Regions from separate parts of the Lysinibacillus sp. FSL K6-0075 genome, predicted to be linked through region 1. Evidence: riboswitches for the same ligand, from Rfam matches in the RefSeq annotation. Region 1 holds a riboswitch; the other holds the start of a gene.

Region 1 (8,336 bases):
AGAAAAAGTTTTAATCGGCAAAGATGCTTTAGGTAGACCCGTTTACGAAGAACAACAAGTAAAAGTTGGGGAGATACCATGTATTTTACGATACAAAGACATGACGTATACAACCAATGATAGCATTAATCTAACTAAACCTATTTATCAAATTATAGTTAGAGACACTGACGCAAGCCGTAAAAATTTTAAATTGAATGAAAATCCTTATGGTGATGTGACAATTTATGACACAACTTATCGTATTATTGACGTAGATTACAGTAAAAAGGGAATTATCAATATAAGATTAGAAAAACGTTGACAAATGCACGATACCCCAAACTTTTTATTTCGCTTGCTACCTTATCATATTTCACACGCCCATAAAAATAGTTGTTCCCTTATACCTCTTTTATTAGTAATATGTAACTAAAATAGATAATATGGGGTGTTAGATTAAATGTGGCCATTAATATTATTGGTAATTTTAATAATTTTATTTATTATATGGTATATCACAATATTTTCTAAGGGGAAAAATGAAGTTAAAGAGATAGAAAATAATATAAGAATGACGCTTGATGAAGTTGGTATAAAAGATGATGCTTACTGGTCAAGTCGTGATTTATTAGTTGATAGGATGGTACTTTCAATTAATGAAATTACAGAAGAAGTAATCATTGTGAAAATACCTAAATTATCGAAAGAGTACAGGCAACCTGATGTACAAAAAATAAAATTTCAAGAAATTATAGAGGTAAAAGTTATTTCTAACTCTAATACAGTAACGTCAACGTCTAGGGTATCACAGGTAGGCGGTGCATTAGTTGGTGGCGTATTAGCGGGTGGTGTTGGTGCATTAATAGGTGGATTGAGTGGACAAACAAAGTCTAAAGAAACTATTAAGGATATAAAACTTGAAATTGTGGTAAATAATATTTCAAATCCTATTATTGAAGTTCCGTTTTATGAGACAAAAATATCTGAATTAAAATCAGGAACACCGAAGTATGAGCAAATTATCAAAGAAATTAATCTTTGGTATAGGAAGTTTACAGTGATATTACACAAACAATCTACACTAAAATGATTAGGTTGTTTATTTAATAAAATTGATTGATTTTGATATTTATAGGCGTTACTATTAAATGGATAATGTGCTTAATTTTCACTGTTTCAACTTCTTTCCTTTTTGTGGAATAGAAATGAAATGACTACAGTATTTTGCTGTAGTCTTTTTTTCTTTCATGAAATAAATATCCTTTTTTTACTTAAATTAAAAATTTTAACTTAATTTATTTATATACACTTCTTTTTTTCAGAAGTATGAGTTATAATGAAGATTACATAGATTTTATAAGAAGTGGAATAAACAAATAGGCAAATGTAATACTCCCATACTAAAACTAGTTAGATTCATACAATATTTCATAATTACGGCATGTTTACCATAAATTTTAAATGTAGAAACACCACATATAGCAAGCTTAGTGTACATCAAATGAGCAAGGAACATGCACATGAATCACAAAATATTCTATGAATTATTGATATTCTAACTAGTTCGTGTTACAATTCAAGATAATTAAATAATCTTATCAAGAGAAGCTGAGGGATTTGGCCCGATGACGCTTCAGCAACCTCTAACAATTGTTAGAAAGGTGCTAATTCCAGCAAAGGATTTTTTCCTTTGAGAGATAAGAGTGGACGTGAAAAAATCCTTCTCATTCTATCTCGTATGGAATGAGGAGGATTTTTTAATTTAGTTGCATTCTTTGCAAGCAAGGTTTGCTAAAAAAAGAGAGTGATTATAGAGAGGGGAAAGCAAGATGCCAATTAATATTCCGAAAAATTTACCAGCTGGAGAACATTTACGTGAGGAAAAAATCTTCGTCATGGAAGAGGATCGAGCGAAAACACAGCAAATCCGTCCATTAAATATATTAATACTAAATTTAATGCCTGAAAAAGAAAAAACAGAGCTTCAATTACTACGTTTATTAGGGAATACACCACTGCAGGTGAATATTACCTTTTTAAATACGGCCACACATGAGTCGAAAAATGTGAGTAAATCTCATTTGCAGCTATTTTACACAACGTTCAACCAAATTCGTCACCGACGCTATGATGGCATGATTATTACTGGGGCACCTGTAGAAAAAATGGCATTTGAAGATGTCAACTATTGGCAGGAAATTTCAGAAATTATGGATTGGTCTAAAAAGAATGTGACATCCGTGCTACATATATGTTGGGGGGCACAGGCTGCATTGTATCACCATTATGGCATTGGAAAGGTCGAGCTTGCTGCTAAATGCTCAGGCGTCTATTCCCATGTAATTACAGATTTAACGGTGGATTTAGTGCGCGGCTTTAGCGATTTATTTACTGCGCCTCATTCTCGCTATACATCTGTTTCCATTGACGAGGTTCGCAATCATCCAGACCTACGATTATTATCCTATTCAGAGGATGCAGGGGTATTCATCGTACAATCAAAAGATAATAAAAATATTATGATTACGGGGCATCTGGAGTATGATGCGACAACACTAGCCGATGAATATAGCCGTGATGTGGCGAAGGGCATAGATATCGATGTTCCTGTGAATTACTTCCCGAATGATGATCCGAAACAAGAGCCGATGAATACATGGCGTGCCCATACGCATTTATTATTCTCTAACTGGTTGAACTACTATGTCTACCAAGAAACACCATACGAATGGGATTTTGTAGATGAAATCGAATATCATATCTAATTAATAAAAAGTCTAATTTCTTTTCTAAACGTAGAAGAAATTAGACTTTTTGATTTTCCTTCGTTGTATCCTGTTGGGGTGTTTCGGTATTTTGAGCCTTAGATTTACGATTTCGAATAACTGCCACAATCAACAAAAGTATGGGTAATAAAATGGTGAAGATAAAGGAAAAGATAGGCCAAATTTCATTATTATAATTAGTAGAATGCACAATATCTGGATGAACAATTTGAGAAAGTCCAATGATAATGATGCCCATCGGTAAAATAAGCGGACGATGATCCTTGATCTTCAAAATTTGGGCAAGGCCAACAACGGTCGTATAGAAATACATAAATGTGCGAATATAAATAGACGAAATCCACATAAATGCCATAATAATTTCAATACGCTGCAAAAAATTCCCTATGGATATTCTTTGCGCTAAGGCATAGCTGGGAAATGTCCTAGATGCTGTGTTTTCAGGCCCTAAGACAAGAATCGATAGGACAATCAACGTAATTAAGACGACACCACCAAGGATGGTCCCAATATATAGCCCTTTCTGTGCAGATGGCTGTACATTGACGCCAGCGGGATATAGCATCAATAACACGAGTAATGGAAAGGAAAAGATACTCATAAAGCGTGCAATACTATAAAACATAGATGTTTTGGTTGCTTCTAGTAGAGGCTGAATATTCTCAAATGTAATTTGAGGGGTAATACAAACGACGAAAAAAATAAAGATAAAGATAAACAACGGAAAGAGAATTTCTGCTGAACGGGCAAACGTCTCTATCCCTAGATACGCGGCATACATAATAATGATACTGAACAGTAGGGCGAATGCTAATGTCGGTGTTTCTGGCATAACTTCGGTTTTCATAAAAATACCAATAAAATAAAGTAACTCTCCAGTGGAGAAAAAGGTGAGAATGAGAAAGCAAATGGCTGTGATTTTCCCAAAAAAACGACCAAGAATTTTTTCATTCGCCTCTATAAAATTAAGAGAGGGTGTTTGATTGGCAAGTGTTAAGAATAACTTTATGACCAGTAAACTAAGCACAACACCAATGCTTGCTGCAACCCAAGCATCTTGCTTAGCAGCGCCCGTAATACTTGAAGGGATAATTAAAATTGCTGTACCGATAGAATAGAGGAAGGTAACGATTGTAAACTGTCTTGAACTAATGATCTCTTTTTCCATCTAGCTACCCTCCGTTTCTCAGTCCATCTTTTTATTTTGTGAATGACACAATGTAATCCTTAATTGGTGTGAAGATAAAGGTAATTAAATCTAATGGGCTTGGAATATGGACTTTCAGGGCAATGGCCATATTTAAAGCAGTTCCAATGAGTAGCAAAAAGGAGAAGACAATAATGGTTTTTTTATCCTGTTGCTTTTTGAACTTTGGAATAAATAGAAGTGCAACGATGATTGAGATGATCAAGATAGCTACAGCTAGCACCATTTCATTACTCCTCCTTTGGCTTGTTTAATAATGAATTTTGCATCGTACCCAATCCTTGTGTTGTTACCTTCACGTGAACAGCCACTGGCAAATCGGGAAAGAGGGAAGCCCACTCATCCTTGATTTTTCCCCACTGCTTTGCATCTGCACGATGTAGGGCATCACCAAAACCAAAAACATCGATTTCATATTGCTGTTGCATTATCTCTAATGTTTTTTCAATGCGTTCATCGATACCCTGGGCTGTTTTTTTATTAACGTAATCAATCGATTTATTTTTGGTGAGATTGATATCACATTCGACCTCTCCAACATTCTGCTCAACATTAATATGAACATCGATTTTCGGCTTCCCATTTTTAAATGACCCTTTCACTTTTGTAGTGGATTGGGTGATTTCCGTAGATAAAGTCCCTTTATTAGGACAGGCGATGATTTCAATCGTACTTTGAATTTTGTCGTTAAGAAAGCTAATGCCTTTGCTTTCACCCTCGGATAGCAGCCCCATATATTTATCCCCTTTAAAGACTGCTAAGCCCGCATATTGTAACAGCACAGGTGTTTTAACACGTTGCACATTTGTTTGATCTACCCCTAATTTCTTATCGCCATGAACTTCAATAGCAGAAATTAACGCCCCTTTATGCTTGTTGCTTAATGTATTGACTAATTCATCAATATTAACTGCTATTGTGGAGCCCCAAGCTCTCTCAGAGACATCGAGGGAATTTAACATTTTATTAGCTGGAACCTTTTCGATGGGTGTTAATACATTTAATACTTCCTTCGCTGTCGCTTCATGAGACATAATGACATCGAAATCCTTACGAAATTCATGGTCCCTTACAATTAAATCGAGTGCATCACTGATTCCTTCTTTCGCGAGATCTTCTCCTAAAACAACCACTTGAAGATGGGCAAAATAAGGCTTTCGTGCAGCAAGGGTCGTCATTTTTCGAATGGCCTCAAAGATGGTTTCGCCTCTAGAATGATAGCTAACAACAGGAGAGCGCTGAGTGGAAGCTTGTCGCACTGAAACTTCACTAGGATCGACAATTTGAACCGTAATTTCATATTCTTCGTCTATTTTGTCAATGCCCAGTGCTACGACAATGGCTAGTTCATTTAATTCACGCTTACTCCAGCAACCACTTAACAGTAAAGTGAGGATACATAGTAAGCAAATCCATTTTATTTTTGCCATATTCCATTCCTCATTTATCCAGTAGTTATTTCCTTCCTTTTACATTGACATAGTTATGGCCTCTAACAATATTTTTTTGATTGACTAAACGAGGTCGTGTAAGTAACTTTCTACGCGGAAACAGCACAAAGGCATCCTTCTGATCCTGTAATATTAACGGTGCAAAAGGGCTTAAATAAGGTACACCAAATGATCGAATGCTACATAAATGAAGAATAATGACCATAATGCCAAACATGACACCAAATAAACCAAACATAGCAGCTAAAATCATTAATGGAAAACGTAGCACACGAATGGTATTCGATAAGCCATAAGCAGGGAATAGGAAGCTACAAATCGCCGTTAAGGCCACAATAATGACCATTACAGCCGAAACAACGCCTGCATCAACTGCTGCCTGACCAATAACTAATGTCCCTACAATGGACACAGCTGGCCCGATTGTTCTAGGCATCCGTAGCCCAGCTTCCCTTAGTACCTCAAAGGCAATCTCCATAATAAGGGCTTCGACAACAGCAGGGAAGGGTACACCTTCTCTTTGCGATGCAATACTAATCAACATAGGTGTTGGTAGCATTTCTTGGTGAAAGGTGGTAATTGCAACATACAAAGACGGTGCTACTAACGCTAGACTGATACCAAAAAAACGCAAGATACGTACAAGTGAGCTAATCATCCAATGCTGATAATAATCTTCTGCTGATTGTAAAAAGGATGTAAATAACGCTGGTACAACTAAAACAAAAGGTGTGCCATCAACGAGAATCGCCACTTTGCCATCTAATAATTCACCTGCGATGACATCAGGACGTTCGGAGTTGTAGATGGTTGGAAACATAGAATTTTTTGAATCCTGAATAAAATCCTCTATATAGCCGCTTTCCAGTATGCCGTCGATATTAATGCGGTCTAATCGAGCTAATACCTCTGCGACAATTTTGTCACTGGCGATGCCATTTATATACATCACCGCCACATCTGTTTGTGTCACATCACCGATAACGCGTGACTTTATCCAGAGATTGGGACTTTTTATTTTGCGACGGATGAGCGCAGTATTGGTACGTATGGTTTCGGTAAAGGATTCCCTCGGTCCGCGAATAACAGATTCAGTCGATGGCTCTGTGACAGCTCGATCCTTGGCACTTCTGGTACTTGTCACAATCCCCTCAGCAAAACCGTCTAATAAAATAACCGTTTCACCATTGAGGATGGCATTGTAGAGTGTTGTAAAATGCTCGATATTCGTCACATCGCCTACTGTTAGATAGGAATTCCGTACATATTGGTTAATCGTTGTTATCTCAATATCTTGTTCTTCTTCAATATTTGCCATCAGTTTATCGATAACAGAATCAGAAATAGTGGTTTTATCCGATAAGCCATCGATGGAAATAATAGCGAGGTTATGGGGAACCGCTTCTCCAATCGTAATTTCGCGTATGATAATATCATTACTATGCCCTAGCGACTGTTGAATGATTTTTATATTTTTAGATAGGGAAGTATACAACAAATCGTTCGTTGTATGGGATGGGGAGGTCTCGATATTGTTGGACATGGACATATGTTTTCCTCCTCAAATGGACGTTCATTATCATTAGAGTGGACAATTTTTTTGAGAGATAAACGAAAAGGGGATGAAAAATTAGCAAATTGCGGTTAAATCACGTACTGTGCAACAATCGTATGCGGGTTTTTCAAGTTGTCTCGGAAAATTGTTCTGTACTAAATAAAAAAACAGTCTATCCTTTCATGGGCTGAAAGGATAGACTTGTTTTATGTACGATAGTCGTATTGTAATTCATCTTTACTTGTATCAACGTCAACATGTAAATTGTGATCGTTAAAGAACCAAAGATCTTTCTCGTCAATGTAATAGATGACGTCATCAATTACTGTCTGCACACCTATGGCAATGGGTTCCTCACGTGTCATGCCGAGTGAAAAGCCTTCATGAAACGGACTAGAGCCACCGTAGCGTGCATAAAAGCGAATTGTATCGCCAGGTTCAACTTCCATTTCATGTTTGAACCATTGTAGGGCTTCATCTGTCAATGCAATGTTCATTTCAAATGCTCCTCTCTTCCTACAGCCATTTTACCTTTGGTTCGGTGCCGTTTTTAATACGTGCAATATTGGCACGGTGGCGATAAACAATAAAGGTAAATAAAAAGGCTACCAAGATGCCTAATGCAAAGTCACCTGTAATAAAATAATAAACGATTGCATAAATAAGCGCTACTAAAGCGGCTATCATCGATGTTAAGCTAACGATTTTTGTGATTTTTAATGTCACAATAAAGGTAATAAATAGTAGGACAAAGAGAGGCCAAGAATAGCCTAATAATACACCCGCAGAAGTTGCCACGGCTTTCCCACCTCGGAAGTTGGCGAAGATCGGAAACATATGACCGATCACAGCGACAAGACCAAGTAATAAAGAATGGAGTGTACTGTCAGAGAAAACGGGAAGTGTCACGAGTAAGACAGCGGCTGTCCCTTTTAAGACATCCATCACCGTAACAACAATACCTGCCTTCTTCCCTAACGTTCGAAAAGTATTGGTCGCACCAAGATTACCGCTCCCGTGTTCACGAATATCGGTATTATAAAAAATTTTGCCTATCCATAATCCAGAAGGTATAGAGCCGATTAGATAAGCGCATAAAATAATAAGTCCATTGATCATAGCTGGACTCCTTTCATTCATAGTCCATCACTTGGTACTAATAGTTTGTAACAAGTATTTTACACTTTTTCTTGCTAATCTACAATGATATGAAGGAGATTTCATACGAAGCCTTGAATTCAATACAAAAGAGAACCTATTAGCGAGGGCTAGGCTTTTAGACATAAGTTTGTAAGAAGTGAAAAAACCTTTTTAAAAATATAGGCAAAAAGGCAATTTTGTCAATCGCTCATTCC
Region 2 (8,336 bases), 2.2 Mb from region 1:
ATTTATTAAATTTCCTGCGTGAAGAGATTAAAGTAGGTCGCTTAACAACAAGTTTGCGACCAATTCAATCTGGGGTAGGCTCAGTAGCAAATGCTGTATTGCTAGGTTTTAAAGATTCTGAGTTTGAGAACTTAGAAGTTTATTCAGAAGTTCTCCAGGATGCAGTATTTGAATTGATTGATGCAGGAAAAGTAAATTTCGCTTCTGCTACTTCTATTACCCTTTCTGAGCAAGTAGGAAACCGTGTTTATGGGAATTTTGAAAAATATGCTGATAAATTAGTATTGCGTCCTCAAGAAATTTCAAATCAGCCTGAAATTATCCGTCGACTCGGATTAATTTCAGTGAATACAGCCTTGGAATTAGATATTTACGGCAATGTTAATTCAACACATGTTTCTGGTACAAAGATGATGAATGGTATCGGAGGGTCTGGTGACTTTGCACGTAATGCACGTTTAGGGATATTTGTGACAAAGTCTTACGCTAAGGGTGGAGATATTTCGAGTATTGTCCCAATGGTCTCGCATGTTGATCATACAGAGCATGATGTTGATGTCATTGTAACTGAACAGGGCGTAGCCGATTTACGAGGACTTGCTCCAAAAGAACGAGTGGGACTTATCATTGATAACTGTGCACACCCTGATTATCGGGAGCAGCTGTGGCAGTACTTTAATGATGCCAATGAGGCAACGGGTGGACATCATACACCACATAACCTAGAAAAAGCACTTTCATGGCATGTTAATTATGCGAAAAACGGTACGATGAAGGACCCTGCTTTCACGAAACAATAAAATTTCATCTTAAAAGCCTTGAAGGACAGTTAATCTGTGCCTTCAAGGCTTTTTACATGTTAATTTATCTGAGATTATCAGCGACTTATAGTAATCCAATCCATTTCCAATAAGTTGCAGAGAACAAAAGAACGAGAAGGAAACCGATAATGGTTAATGGAATCCCAGATTTCAAGAAATCCTTTGTTGTAAAGGCACCTGTACCATAGGCAAGCATATTTTGTGGTGCACTAATTGGTAATAGGAAGCCAAAGCTTATGACGAATTGTTGCACAATAACAAAACCAACCTGATCCACATTAGCTGTTAATGTGGAGGCTAACACGATAAACACAGGTATAAGTGCTGATGCTAAGCTAGTTGCACTTGCAAAGCCTAAATGAATCAAAATGTTAAATAAAGTTACGAGTGCGATGGTTGCTAGTAAAGGCATTGTATCTAGTCCAAGTGAACCAAAAACTTTATCTGATAACCATGCAGCACCTTTTGTATTCAGTAAAATGGTTCCTAACATAATGCCTACTGCAAAGACGATAATTGTTCCCCATGGAATATGAGGCTCAACTTCCTTCCATGAATACACACCGATTTTAGGCATTAATAGAATAGCGATGGCAATAATTGTGACTGTGGTCGTGTCAAATGGATGCAGCTTCCCTTCAGTTGCCCAGAAAAATAGTAAAACTAAGGATGTAATGATTAAGCGAATTTCAGGAGCTTTTAATGGGCCAAGCGCTGCAAGCTGTTTTTTGATGACCTCTTTACCACCTTCGATATTGCTAGTCTCAGGTTTAATTAAAGCGATCATAATGAAAAATAAGACAACAGACATAATAATCGAGAAGGGGGCAGCGTAGAGTAACCAAGCACCCCAAGAAATATCTACATTAAATTGCTCTTGAATAAAATTTAAGGCAACCATATTTTGAGCGGCTGCCGTTTTAATGCCGATATTCCAAATGGAAACGGCTTGTACGGAAGTAATAACTAGTAAGGCAGCGAGCCGACTATCACGTGGTAAACCAAATGCGGCAACCATTCCAAGCAATATTGGCACTACTGCGCCAGCTCGTGCTGTAGCAGAAGGAACAAAAAATGCGAGGACGATAGAAACTAAAATGGCGCCAAATACGATAGCTTTTGTTTTGGTTCCTACCAGTGAAAGAATCCAAAGAGCAAGTCGTTTATGTAGATTGGTAATTTGCATTGCAGCCGCTAGAAAAAGAGCGGCTGCTACTAAAGCAACAGCAGAATTACTAAATCCACTTAAGGATAATTTTAATGCGCCTGCTGTACCTAGCTCTGTGGTAGGATCATCCATTGATGGAGCGAGTCCTAGTAAAACAGTTACAAGTGCAATAATCATGGCCGAGCTAACAGGATATGAAACGGCCTCTGTTACCCAAAGGATGACTGCAAAAGCTAAGATGGCTAAAGCTCGTTGTCCAGCTATAGGTAAATCACCGTTATTAGGTAAAAAAGTAATAATAATCAGTAAAGCGAAGGCCAAGCCAATCCATAGTGGCTTTAAATTACGTTTTGAAGCTTCTTGATTTGGTGAAGACATATTTTCTCATCCTTTCTACGATAAAAATGACGATTATTATCCATAACATCGGCCTGGATAATGTTTTATTAAGATAAGAATATATCTTTTTTATTGTAGAAAAAAAACTACGCAGAATAGGTGTTTTTTACAGCAATATGAGTAGATAAAGAGAAAATACATGGTCACAAAAAATACAAAAATATCCATAAAAATATTATTTCTTTTTCTTAAAGGCAGAAGTTACTTTAGGCTCTGTACCATTGACTAAACGTTTAATATTTTCTATGTGCAGGATGATGGCTATGCCAAAAAGAAGAACAGCTATAATGGTTGGGCCAATGCCAGGAATCCATAAATAAGTGGCTGTACAAAAAACGAGATAAAACTCTAGAACACCAACAATTAAATAATTTGTTGCAAAGGATAAAATAACAAATAAAATAAGTGCAAATAAACCAATCTTCCAATCGACAGCAAGTAAAATTCCGATAATGGAGGCAGTTCCTTTTCCGCCATTGAAGCCCATATAGAAAGGGAAATTATGACCTAAAATGACCCCAGCAGCCATAATGTAGGTAAGCAGCCATATTTGTTCTTCTGTTAAATGAGTGACGTCCGCTAGATAAAAATGTGCACCGATAATAGCTACAACGCCTTTGCCAATATCGATGAGGGCTACTAAAACGCCATATTTCCAGCCGAGGGAAAGAGTAGCATTAGAGGCACCGGCATTGCCGTGGCCCGCTTTTTTTAAATCAACCCCCGATAAAAATTGTGCCACTTTAGAGCCGTGAATACAGCCAATTAAATAGCCAATAATAAGAAAAGTGATCACGGCCTTTACCATAAAAATCCTCCTCTCAAATTTTTTTCTAAAATAGTGTATGCGTTCATATTACGTATAAGAGCAGACAGAAGTTTCGGAAAAAATAAAATTTACATGTTGACAGAAAAAAACTCTATGTTTATACTGTGTAACAACGATGGAAATTGAATCTCATACTCTTATCAAGAGCGGCGGAGGGATAGGCCCTATGATGCCCGGCAACCAGTAAGTAACGAGCTTACTAAGGTGCTAATTCCTACAGATTCTTACTTGGATCTGGCAGATAAGGGGAGGAAAACTTGCAACCGCAACCCTCTTCTTAGCTGAAGAGGGTTTTTGTTTTCTACAGAAAAATCCTCCTCATCTCCGGTACCATCGTAAAAAAAATAACCATTTGGAGGTACACAATGACAAATTTTAAACCAGAAACATTGCTGTTACATGGCGGTCAAGAGCCAGACCCAGTGACGGGTTCTCGAACAGTTCCTGTCTATCGCTCAACTGCTTTCGTATTTAAAGACACTGCTCATGCGCAACGTCTTTTTGCCCTAGAGGAAGCAGGGAACATTTACACAAGGATTACCAATCCAACTGTTGATGTGTTTGAAAAACGTGTGGCTTTATTGGAAGGTGGAACAGCAGCAGTAGCACTTTCATCTGGTGCAGCAGCTATCGCATTTTCCATTTTAAATCTAGCTGGAGCTGGTAATGAGATAGTAGCAGCTAGTTCTTTATATGGTGGTACTTATAATTTATTTGCTAACACATTACCAAACTATGGTATTAAAACGATTTTTGTAGATGAAACAAACCCAGAGAATTTCAAGGCGGCGATTACTGATAAAACAAAAGCAGTCTTTGCTGAAGTGTATGGTAATCCAAGCTTAAAGGTTTTAGATATTGAAGCAGTAGCTAAAATTGCACATGATAATGGTCTACCATTAATTATTGACAGTACGTTTGCTTCTCCTTACGGCTCTACACCTATTGAATACGGTGCAGATGTTGTAGTACATTCAGCAACTAAATGGATAGGTGGTCATGGTACAACTTTAGGGGGCGTTGTTGTAGACGCTGGTAAGTTTGATTGGACTAGTGGTCGATTCCCAGGTTTTACTGAACCAGATGCTTCTTACCATGGTTTACGTTATGGAATTGATACAGCTTCTGCGGCCTTTGCTACGAAGCTACGCGTACAATTATTACGTGATTTTGGTCCAACATTAAGTGCAGATGCTGCCTTTAATTTATTACAAGGTTTAGAAACGCTTCATTTGCGTATCCCTAAACACAATGAAAATGCATTGGCAGTGGCTGAATATTTACGAAACCACCCATCTGTGGAGTATGTAAATTATAATGGCCTGGAAGATTTTCCAACACATGAATTGGCAAAGAAATATTTAAGAAATGGCTTCGGTTCAGTGCTTACATTTGGCATTAAAGGTGGACGTGAAGCTGGGCGAAAGCTTATTGATAGCGTAAAGCTATTTTCACATGTAGCAAATGTAGGTGATGCTAAGTCATTAATTATTCATCCTGCTTCCACTACACATCAGCAACTATCAGCAGACGAATTAGTTCAAGCTGGTGTAACCGAGTCGCTCATTCGCTTATCCATCGGTTTAGAGGCAATAGAGGATATTATTGCTGATTTAGATCAAGCCATTACACAGGCAACAACTACTGAACAAACAGTAGAAGCCTAAGCTTTAGAACATAGGGAAGAATGTTGTAGCGTTTACGTATTTTCTCATTCGATTGGCCTCATTTGGTAATGCGTTAAACGTTGCTACATCAACCAATTGCTACATCCGTTAATTATCAGAACCTTATAAAAAATAATACCAAGTAATTTTATATGTATTATTGACTTAATTAAATCCTTGTTATATACTAGGAAATAAGTTAAGGGTACGAAAATTCTTGTTAAAAAAGGTAAATGTTTTCATAAGTGCTCCCCCACTTTTGAATATATAGAAGAGCAGTTGCCTAGCCAGTAACTGCTCTTCCCAAAAAAACTGATGATAAAGGAGTGTTTAAAATGGGTAATATCTATAGTGCACAAAACATTGTATCCTATCTAATATATGAGCTAAATGAAGGGCATGTCTTTGTCAACAATAAGTCCATTCAACACCTTCTTACATCAGTCGAAAGAAAATGGCAGCAAGTCTTTGGTCATACAGCATTTCAAGAACATGTTTTTGCTGAAGAGGAAGACTATACTGTTAAGGAAGTATTTGAGGCATATGAACAGTACGGTGTGAGCCATATCTCACTTCCTGCGACAGAGATTTACTTAAAGTATGGTACATTTCAATTAGTGGAACGTACGTATGCAATACCAAATTTTACAGAAGAAGAAATTAGTCTTGTTCAACAAGCTTTAGCACAATATCGTTATCAATTGCTTTCAAAAGCAAGTTAAAACCCCCTCATATATTTAAGCTCATTCTCTGCTGCTACAGGGAATGAGTTTTTTCTTTAAAGGGATTGTTATGAATGTCCGAGCATACATATATATAATAGAAGAAAGACATTCGTATATTGAAATGTAAATAGTCAATATTTGTTCAAATCTTATAGAATGATTAATAAAACGTATAATAAAGGGAATGAAACCGATTTCTTTTGCACATCTAGAGAAAACAAATGTCCTTCCTAGAAAGATTTTTCTTGTGCAATGTATGTATTTGCGTTACAATTTTCTTTAAGTTAAATTTTGAATTATTTGAATTTGTATGTGTTCCAACACATATAGAAATAGCGAAACTCATACAAAGAAGAGTTGTTGGCTAAAGACTGCGGTGGGTGTCAAATAGTCATGACACAACCCCATGGAGAATTAGCTTTAATGAAACTGCGGAATGTAAGTTGGAGGGAATAACAAGAATGGCAACTATAAAGGCAGCGATTTTAGGATTTGGAACGGTAGGTCAGGGGATCTACCATATTTTAAATGAAAAACGAGAAGAGCTAAAAAATAAATTAGGTATTGAATTAGAGGTAGCGAAGATTTTAGTGACAGATGCTAGTCGCGAACGTGTGCCAGGAACAGCACATTTAATGACAACAAGCATGGATGAAGTCTTAGCAGAACCAGGTATGCAGGTTGTGTTTGAAGCAATTGTTAACGAAGAGCCTGCATACAGTTATTTAAAGCGAGCAGTTGAACATAAATGTCATGTTATTACAGCCAATAAAGTGATGTTTGCCAAACGAGGTTTAGAGTTGCAGGATCTTGCAAAAGCTAATGGCGTTTTTGTAGGCTATGAGGCTACTACTGCTGGTGGTGTACCTGTTATTAAAACAATGAAAAATATTTTACTTGTAAATGATGTAAGTCGTATACAAGGCGTCTTAAATGGCACATGTAACTATATTTTAACAAAAATGCGTGCACAGGGCTGGTCTTTCGAAACAGCTTTAAAAGAGGCACAAGGCTTAGGTTATGCTGAAGCAGATCCATATAATGATATATCTGGGCAGGATGCATTTAAAAAATTAATGATTTTAAGTGCCTTAGCTTTTGGAGAGCAACCAGATTGGTCAGATGTAGAAGTGATTGGGATCGATAGTATCTCTGCTGAACAAGTTCGTGAAGCGTGTGAAAATGGTCTGCGTTACCGCCATGTAGCTGAAGTGGAGAAACGGGCTGACGGTAAAATTATTGCTAAAGTCGGTCCACAACTAGTTGATAAAGAGCATCCACTTTATCCAGTCGATGATGTGTTTAATGCGGTGGCATTAGAGACTAACTATATTGGTACATTAACATTAGTTGGTCCTGGAGCAGGGATGTACCCAACTGCGAGTGTCATGGTAGAGGATTATGCTGAAATCATTGGGAAAAGAGCAGGATTTGTTGTCACAATCTAATAAAAGCTTTAAAAAAGCCCACCATTCAACAATGTTTAATTGTATGAATGGTGGGTTTTTAGTCTTCATCTTTGACGTCAATATCCTCTGGAATAGGAGTAGAACGCCAAATTTCAATTTCCTCTTTAATACGTTCCAATTGTTTAAAATAAGTGCTGAATTGGCCACTATTGATTAGAATTTGTTGTCCATCGTAAACAGAACGGATGCGTCCTTCGTAAACTAGACGCATTACTTGATCCTCAGGCATACCGAGATCAAAAGCTGTCTCTTCAATTGTTTTATACATACGATTCGCTCCTTTTACTGTTTTTATTATAACGTCCATTATTGAGAAAGCATACTGTGGTAATGAAAAGAAAAGTAAAAATGATAATTGTTTGATTTTGGATAAATATGTATGATTAGTATTGAGAAAGTAGTGAAGCGGGGATGAGTTGATAAATGTTAAATCCATTGTTTGTATTACTAGCAGCTATTCTATGGGGGATGACTGGAACTGCCCAAACCTATTTGGACCAAGGTGTATCTCCAATAGCAGTGGCCACAATTCGTTCTGCAATTGGTGGCGGTTTATTATTAGCCATTACGGTTTTATTGCGGAAAATTAACTTTCTAAGGTGGTCGTGGAAATGGACGATTTTAGCTGCGGCTAGTATAGCTCTTTTCCAAGGTCTTTTCTTCTCATCCATTCGTCTAACAGGTATAGCCATTGGAACTGTTGCTACTATTGGCAGTGCACCAGTGTTTTCTGGTGTTTTAGAGTGGCTAGTATGGAAAACACGCCCCACAGCGGTATGGGGACTTGCTACAATGATGGCCATTATCGGATGTCTTTTATTATTTATGAATAATGGAGAAGAGTCTGTTCACATTGGCGGATTCACACTAGCACTTTGTGCAGGTCTAGCCTTCGCATTTTATACAAACATAAGTAAAAAATTAATGGCACAGGAAGATGCATTACCAGCAGTTGCTATGACGTTTTCCATTTGCACGTTGTTTTTACTGCCGTTTTCCCTAGAAAATGGATTTTCTTGGTTAGGAAATGTGCACAACTTATGGACAATGCTGTTTATGGGGATTATGTGTACAAGCGTAGCGTATTTATTGTTTTTAAATGGACTACAAAAAATTAGTTCATCCACAGCTGTAACACTTTCATTAGCAGAACCATTGACTGCAGCAATTCTTGGTGTGTTTTTAATTGGAGAACATTTAAGTATAGTATCTTGGCTTGGGGTAGCAATGTTATTAGGAGGCATTGTTGTTTTAACAC

The links. A riboswitch is a leader RNA that binds a small molecule or an ion and turns the genes downstream of it on or off. The one in region 1 is predicted to bind S-adenosylmethionine.
Region 2: another riboswitch for S-adenosylmethionine. It lies ahead of MHB65_RS01960 (O-acetylhomoserine aminocarboxypropyltransferase/cysteine synthase family protein); the one in region 1 lies ahead of metA (homoserine O-succinyltransferase).

Annotation. Positions count from the first base shown of each region.
Region 1 is NZ_CP151947.1:2,633,316-2,641,651, reverse strand. Features, by position in the region: gene MHB65_RS12975 (hypothetical protein) at 1-304, shown strand, start outside; gene MHB65_RS12970 (hypothetical protein) at 443-1,072, shown strand; SAM riboswitch class I at 1,575-1,686, shown strand; gene metA (homoserine O-succinyltransferase) at 1,812-2,747, shown strand; gene MHB65_RS12960 (endospore germination permease) at 2,788-3,936, opposite strand; gene MHB65_RS12955 (hypothetical protein) at 3,968-4,201, opposite strand; gene MHB65_RS12950 (Ger(x)C family spore germination protein) at 4,206-5,405, opposite strand; gene MHB65_RS12945 (spore germination protein) at 5,431-6,975, opposite strand; gene MHB65_RS12940 (HesB/YadR/YfhF family protein) at 7,188-7,478, opposite strand; gene plsY (glycerol-3-phosphate 1-O-acyltransferase PlsY) at 7,498-8,100, opposite strand.
Region 2 is NZ_CP151947.1:407,760-416,095, forward strand. Features, by position in the region: gene MHB65_RS01945 (succinate CoA transferase) at 1-800, shown strand, start outside; gene MHB65_RS01950 (DASS family sodium-coupled anion symporter) at 886-2,367, opposite strand; gene MHB65_RS01955 (glycerol-3-phosphate acyltransferase) at 2,564-3,196, opposite strand; SAM riboswitch class I at 3,352-3,465, shown strand; gene MHB65_RS01960 (O-acetylhomoserine aminocarboxypropyltransferase/cysteine synthase family protein) at 3,583-4,884, shown strand; gene MHB65_RS01965 (hypothetical protein) at 5,220-5,606, shown strand; gene MHB65_RS01970 (homoserine dehydrogenase) at 6,071-7,057, shown strand; gene MHB65_RS01975 (DNA-binding protein) at 7,116-7,346, opposite strand; gene MHB65_RS01980 (EamA family transporter) at 7,502-8,336, shown strand, end outside.